DNA from 2 places in the Halomonas sp. GXIMD04776 genome. Region 2 is predicted to be linked to the other one. Evidence: predicted binding sites of a transcription regulator. Region 2 holds the regulator's gene; the other holds the start of a gene.
The links. Region 2 encodes FNR, which switches genes on or off when oxygen is low (the NO sensors DNR and NnrR bind a similar motif). Its sites were predicted from a motif close to TTGATNTANATCAA; they were not measured.
Positions count from the first base shown of each region.

Region 1 (3,384 bases), on a different contig from region 2:
CCCAGGGACTCCAGCACCGCCGGCTTATCGGCGTCCGGGTTGTAGGCATAGGCGGCATCGGTGCCGCCACCGATCTCGATGGCCTCGAGGTTGCGATCCAGTTCCGTGTAGATCTGCTGTGCTTGCTCGGCCAGCGCCTGGGTCTGGGGGTTGGCTGGCATCGGCGGACGGCCTTTATCGATATGGAAATCCACCGTCGTGCCGTCGATGAGTTTGTCCTGAATGATGTTCTTGGCTTCCTTCATGACCCGATCGTATTCGCTGGCATCGAAGTAGCGCATATCGCCTTCGGCGTGGGCTTGTTCGGGAATGATATTGCGCTTGGTGCCGCCGTCGACGATGGTCCAGTTGAGAGTGGTCTTCTTGTCGGCATTGCCTAGCTCATCGAGCTGCAGAAGCTGGTGGGAGAGCTCCATGATCGCGTTACGTCCTTGATCCGGAGCGCTACCGGCGTGGGAGGCACGGCCTTGAACGTCGAGGAAGACGTAGTTGATGCCCTTGGTCACTACGGTAACCGCATCCACATCGTCTTCACCCAGCGCTGGCTCGAAGACCAGTACGGCATCCTGATCCTTGGCAAGCTGTTGAATCTCCTCTCGTGAACCGAGAGAGCCTTTTTCTTCGTCCGGATTGAAGACTACCGTCAGAGTGCCGTACTCCTTGAAATCAAGTTCTTCGAGTATCTTCAGTGCGTGCAAGATCACCGCGATCCCGCCCTTGGCATCACCGACACCGGGGCCGTAGGCACGCCCATCTTCGGTGCGAAAGGGGCGTTTCTCTGCTTCGCCTTCGCCGAACACGGTGTCGTAGTGGATCATCAGCATGATGTTCTGATCGCCGTCACCGTTTAGGGTGCCGATTAGTGTTTTACCACCGAACTTCGGTGCAGGCCGTGTTTCGATCTCGGCGCCAAGCCGTTCGAGACGCTGTTCGAGTATGCTGACGACCTTATTGAGCCCTTGCTCGTCACCGGTACCGGAGTCGATATTGACCAAGGTTTCCAGCGTCTCGAGCAATGCCTGCTCCTGCTGCTGGGCGGCCTCGAGGACCTCTTGTTGAGAGGCCGCCAAGGCGGGGAATGGCGTAATGAAAGTGGCGCAGGTGAGGCTCGTGGCAAGCAGGAAAGGCTTCATCGTTTTCTCCCTGTCGTAAATTGTTCTCCTGATCCAAGCCTAGGGGGAAAGCATGAAAACGCAAATCGTACCAGGGCCAAGCCAACAACAAGAAGACGACCCCCTGGGCCGTCTTATGAAGATCCGAAAAACGCTGAGTCTTAGAAGCGGAAGCTCAGACCACCCATGACCACCAGCGGATCGATTTCCACTTCGGTATCGTAGTTGGCACCCCCAGCCGAGACGGTGGCATCGCTGTCGATATCCAGATACCAGGCGGCAGCGTTGAGTGCCCAGTGTTCGCTGATCAACAGGTCGACGCCGAGTTGCGCGGCGTAGCCCCAGGAGTCGTCCAGGTCGAGATCGGCACCGGGAAGATCGAGTGTTTCATCCGAGAAGCGGGTGTAGTTCACGCCGGCACCGATGTAAGGCTGTACCCGGGAGTCGGTTCCACCGAAGGGGTAGTACTGCAGGGTCAGGGTCGGGGGTAGGTGCTTGGTCGACGCCACGTTGGCACCATCCAGCTTTATATCGTGCTCGAAGCGCTCCGCAGCCAGCAGCTCGATACCTAGCTGGTCGAGGAAGCGATAGCCCAGAGTGAAGGCGAAGGCGCTATCGTCACCGACATCGATCTCGTTGATACCGAGAGCGTTCAAATCGCCGTTGTCACTTTTCGGAGCGACCTTGGCCACACCAAAACGCGTATAGAAGTCGCCTTGGCCATAGGCCATTACCGAGGAGGCTGCGGTCATGGAGGCCAGGAAAATGGCACCGGTCAGAAGGGGGGTTACGCGCATGGGAAGACTCCTTGATTGAATCCCAATAATCGCCCCTGGCGGCGCAGGGCACATCCAATGCTGGGGCATGAGCGTAGCATGATGATAGCGCTACGAACTGGGAGTAGCGTAACCGAAGCACGGCGGCGCGCCTTGATTTATGTCATGTTTCAGGCGAGTAGATACGCAGGCGAAGTAATTTTGTACCTGCTTGAAATCGTAACGAAAAGCCCGCCGATAAAGGCGGGCCGGAAAGAGTAAAGCCTCTCTGCGAATCGGTCATTCAATGAACGAGTGACACGCAATCTAGTCATTACCGCCACTGGCCATCAGCAAGTTGACCTGCAGCCCCTCTTCCTGAAGCAGGGCGACTAATTGATTTTGATGTTCGGGGCCGCGGGTTTCCATCTCGAGAATCACTTGTGTCATGCCGACAGGCACATGGAGTTCGCCGCGACGATGTTCCACGTGACGGATGTTCATGCTGAGCTTGGCCACGGTATCGAGCAGATGGGCGAGATTGCCTGGCGTATCTTGAATAGTGACCGAAAGGCTTATCAGGCGGCCGCTGGAGGCGAGGCCATAGTCGATGGAGCGGCCCACCAGGCTCATATCCACGTTACCACCCGAGATCACGCAGACGACCCGGTCTTGATCGCTGACATGAATCTTTCCACTCATCAAGGCAGCCAGGCCGGTGACCCCGGCCCCTTCGCCGATGGTATGAGTATGTTCGAGCAGGGTGACGATGGCCTCGGCGATGGCATTGTCACTGACGGTGACGATATCGTTTACGTAGCAGGCGATGACCTGGCGGGTCAGCTTGCCGGCACGCTTGACCTTGATGCCATCGGCGATGGTGTGGGCATCGGGAGCGACTTCCTCGATGCTGCCATCCACTAAAAAGCGCCGCCAAGGTGCCACGGTGTCGGTTTGTACGCCGACGACACGAATGGCAGGATTTTGCAGTTTGAGGGCCAGCGCCACCCCGGACAGCAGGCCGCCACCCCCGAGGGGCACCACGGCAAGCGTCGTGTCCGGCGCGTCCTCTAACATTTCGAGACCACAGCTGGCCTGGCCGGCGATCACATCCCAGTCGTCGTAGGGAGACAAGAAAGCCAGATTGTCCCGCTGGGCAATTTCCAGGGCAAGCTCGGTAGATTGTTCCAGGTTGGTGCCATGCAAATGAACCTCGGCGCCCATCTTGCGACAGGCTTCTATCTTGGTTAAAGGCGCGTTGGTCGGCATGACCACAACGGCGCGAAGTCCTGCGAGGCCAGCAGCCCGGGCCACGCCTTGGGCATGGTTGCCGGCGGAAGCGGCAATCACCCCGTTGCCCTGAGCATCGTCAGCCAGCAACCGAGCAATCTTGTTGGTGGCGCCGCGTATCTTGAAGGAGCCCGCACGTTGCAGGTTCTCGAACTTGAAGGCAAGCGACGTGCCTAATGCAGCGGAAAGAACGTCGTTATGCCACTGAGCCGTATGGATCACCGCAT
Region 1 is NZ_JBNCAN010000039.1:3,698-7,081, forward strand. Features, by position in the region: gene ACPF7Z_RS18835 (glutamate carboxypeptidase) at 1-1,133, opposite strand, end outside; gene ACPF7Z_RS18840 (OmpW/AlkL family protein) at 1,274-1,909, opposite strand; gene ilvA (threonine ammonia-lyase) at 2,195-3,384, opposite strand, start outside.
Region 1: the regulator FNR is predicted to act here: its motif matches at 2,042-2,055, upstream of ACPF7Z_RS18840 (OmpW/AlkL family protein).

Region 2 (3,384 bases):
AGCGTGGTATCTGTTGGGCATTCTGGCTGTAACTATCGTTTATATGGCTGAGCGCACCCGGTCCCAGGCCGATCAGATCGCAAGCCGCATGAGAAGAGTACCCGTGTAAGTTGTAGCTTAGCGTGCCTTGGCGCCAAGCCTGCGCCAGGGCATCGTCGGTCAGGGCGAAATGGCCCAGGCCAAGATGCACATAGCCGGCGGCCGCGAGTGACAGGATGGCGTGCTGCAAACGCGCCGGAGTGAGCGCTGCGGCATTGGTCCGTGTGCCGGCGGGGCGAGGGTGACACAGATTGAGCTGGTCCGGTCGTAGCGCTATTAACGTGGCCAGGTTCGCATCGAAGCCAGCAAGCGTCTGCCCGGGAGGGGCAAGGATCATCGTCATGCTTATCGCATGGAAATACGCATCTCGCGCGGCGTCGACAAGAAGCGCGAGGGCTTCCTCGCTGGGCTGAACCTTTAGATTCAAATGAGTGAATCCCAGCTCGCCGAGCAGCGCTATGTGACCTTCGGAAGTGTCATTCGCGTCCACATCGATAGTGCAGGTGGGCTGGTCGTCCTGAGCCAGACGAAAACGTTGCGCCAATACGCCAAACAGCCTTTCCCACTGCGCGTACTTCATGCATGTCGACAAGCCGCCACTCACATGAATGTGCTCGACGAGACGATCACTATCGAAAAGTGCGGCTTGCAAACCGATTTCCCGTTCGAGATAGCCAAGATATTCATGAATACGGGCTTTGTGATGAACGCTCGTCTTGTGACAGGCATCCGGTCCATCCAGCTCATGGCAGTCTGATAGGTATAGGGAAACCGAGAGTGGCTTGGGGATGGGATCCTCGTTGCTGGCCTGAGCCGCCAGGCGATGGTCCCGGGGCGAGAAGCCTTCGCGTAATAGCGTCAGAGGGAAATAGGGAGCATGACACGGGGCGATGCTGGCGTATTTTTTCAGTAAGACACGATCGAGCGTCGAGTGAGCAACCATCTCGTATCCTTCGAGAAAGGATTTTTACGCTCACTATAGCCAGCGTCGACACGCCCTGTGTTGACTTGAGTCACGTCTAATCAAACATCGCTCAAGGGACAGAGGCCACCGGCGTTACGTAGACACGTCTTGAGTAGAGGTATCACGCATGACGTGAACGTGAAGCCGAGCCAACATCCGGGGCGGCACCATAGGCGAGCTCCGTCAAGGCAGGCTTGTCGACGATGTTGATTTCCTTGCCGGCAATGTTGAGAAGCTTCTGTTCCTCCAGACGGCGGAAGGTCCGGCTCATTGTTTCCGGCACCAGTCCGAGATAATTGCCTAGATCCAGACGCGACATCGGCAGGCGGAAGCGGCTGGCGGAGAGGCCTCGATTGGCAAAGCGCTCCGAAAAATTCAAGAGGATGGCTGCCAGGCGCTGTTCCGCGGAGCGCCGAGTCAGTAGCTGAGCGGTCCCCTGTTCGGTCACCAGCTCGCGACTCATGATGCGAACTAACTGCTGCTGCAGTCCGGGGGCCTTTTCTCCCAAGGCTTCAAGGGAGTGGAAGGGGATCTCGCAGACACTCGAGGTTTCCATGGCGATGGCGGCGTTGGGGTGCCGATCGGACGTGATGGCCTCAAGCCCGATTACCTCACCGGGAAGATGAAAACCGGTAATATGCTCATCGCCGTTGGCCAGCAAGCTCGAGGTCTTGATCGAGCCGGTACGCACTGCATAGATGGCAGTGAAGGGATGCCCTGCCTGGAACAGATAGTCGCCGCGAGAGATGGGTTTGCGACGTTGCACGATCTTCTCGAGCTTGATGACATCCGCATTGGAAAGCGAATCCGGCAGGCACAGTTCGCGCAGACGACAATCGCGACAGTTGTCTCGCGTCTCGTTGAGTGCGGCAACGCGGGGCAGGGACATTTTTTCCTCCTCACTGTGAGCCTTGCCTGAGTTATATGAGCGATTCTAACTAAAAGAGGGCAAGGTCTCGATGGTTGCAGGCACATAGTATAGGTTAAATTGACAGGTGCCCAAGAATGAAAGGATGAAAATCGGATGTTGGCGCAAGGTCATACCTAGATTATTGTCGGCAATCATGACGTTAACTTTATAAGGAGTATGTCTTTATGTCTCAGCAGAATCTACCTTCCGGCGCCGGCGAAGTCGCCGAGCAGTACCCCGAAGTATGGAGTGCCTATGCTGCCCTGGGAGAGGCCTGCGCCGAGTCTGGGCCACTGGATGAGCGCACACGTCGCCTGGTCAAGCTGGCGCTGGCCGTGGGGGCCCGATCCGAAGGGGCGGTGCATTCCCACGCGAGGCGCGCCCTGGAAGAATCCATCGATGCCGAGGAGCTCAAGCAAGTGGCGATGATGTCGATCCCCACCCTGGGCTTTCCGGCGGCCGTGGCGGCCCTGACCTGGATCGAGGATGTCACCGATTCTTGAAAGAAGTGGTTAAACTAAGCTGTTGAAACAAGTGCTTCGATAGCCATGGCGAGAACAGGAATCATACCGCGCCATGATTGACCGCCCAGACGGCAGCTTCTACTCGGGAGCGCAAATTCAGCTTCTTGAGTAGATGCTTGACGTGTACCTTGACGGTGCCTTCGGTGATGGCCAATTGTCGTGCGATCATCTTGTTGCTGCGTCCCTTCGCAAGCGCACGCAGAATGTCCCGTTCCCGAGAGGTCAGGGTCGTCAGGACATCGACGGAGGCGGTTCGCCTGCCACCGATGGCGTCAGCAAGGATGGTCGCCAGCTGCGGGCTGACAACCATAATGCCTTTGGCCGCCTGCTGGATATGCACCAGCAGATCTTCGGGCTCCATGTCCTTGAGCAGATAGCCATCGGCCCCGGCGCGAAGTGCCGCCACGATATCCTCGTTGGCATCGGATACGGTCAGCATGACGATGCGCGTATCGATATCGGCACCGCGTATCTGTCCTAGGGCTTCCAGACCATCCACCTGCGCCATGTGCAGATCCATCAGGATCAGATCCAGGTCGAGCTCTGCCGCCATGCGCACGGCGTCAGCGCCATTGGACGCTTCCCCGGCTACCAGCATGTTGTCATCCATGTCGATCAGCTGGCGAACACCGCGGCGAAACAGCGGATGGTCGTCGACGATCAGGATACGGGGGCTAGTCATCGGTTATCTCCGGATAGCGGGCTCGAGTCATTCTCGTTAGCCAACCGAGGCATGAAGTGCAGTGCGACGAGTGTTCCTCCTTCGGGATGGCGCTGCATAGTGAGACGCCCACCAAGCGCTGCGGCACGCTCACGCATGATGATGGTACCGTAATGGTTCAGTCGCTCCCATTGATCCGGTAATCCGATGCCATCGTCGCGTAGACTCAGTTCTACGCCACCCTCTGCATCGTTACAAAGATGAATATCACAACGATGCGCCTTGG
Region 2 is NZ_JBNCAN010000003.1:198,873-202,256, reverse strand. Features, by position in the region: gene ACPF7Z_RS03240 (hypothetical protein) at 1-982, opposite strand, end outside; gene fnr (fumarate/nitrate reduction transcriptional regulator Fnr) at 1,125-1,892, opposite strand; gene ACPF7Z_RS03230 (carboxymuconolactone decarboxylase family protein) at 2,099-2,416, shown strand; gene narL (two-component system response regulator NarL) at 2,478-3,119, opposite strand; gene ACPF7Z_RS03220 (histidine kinase) at 3,116-3,384, opposite strand, start outside.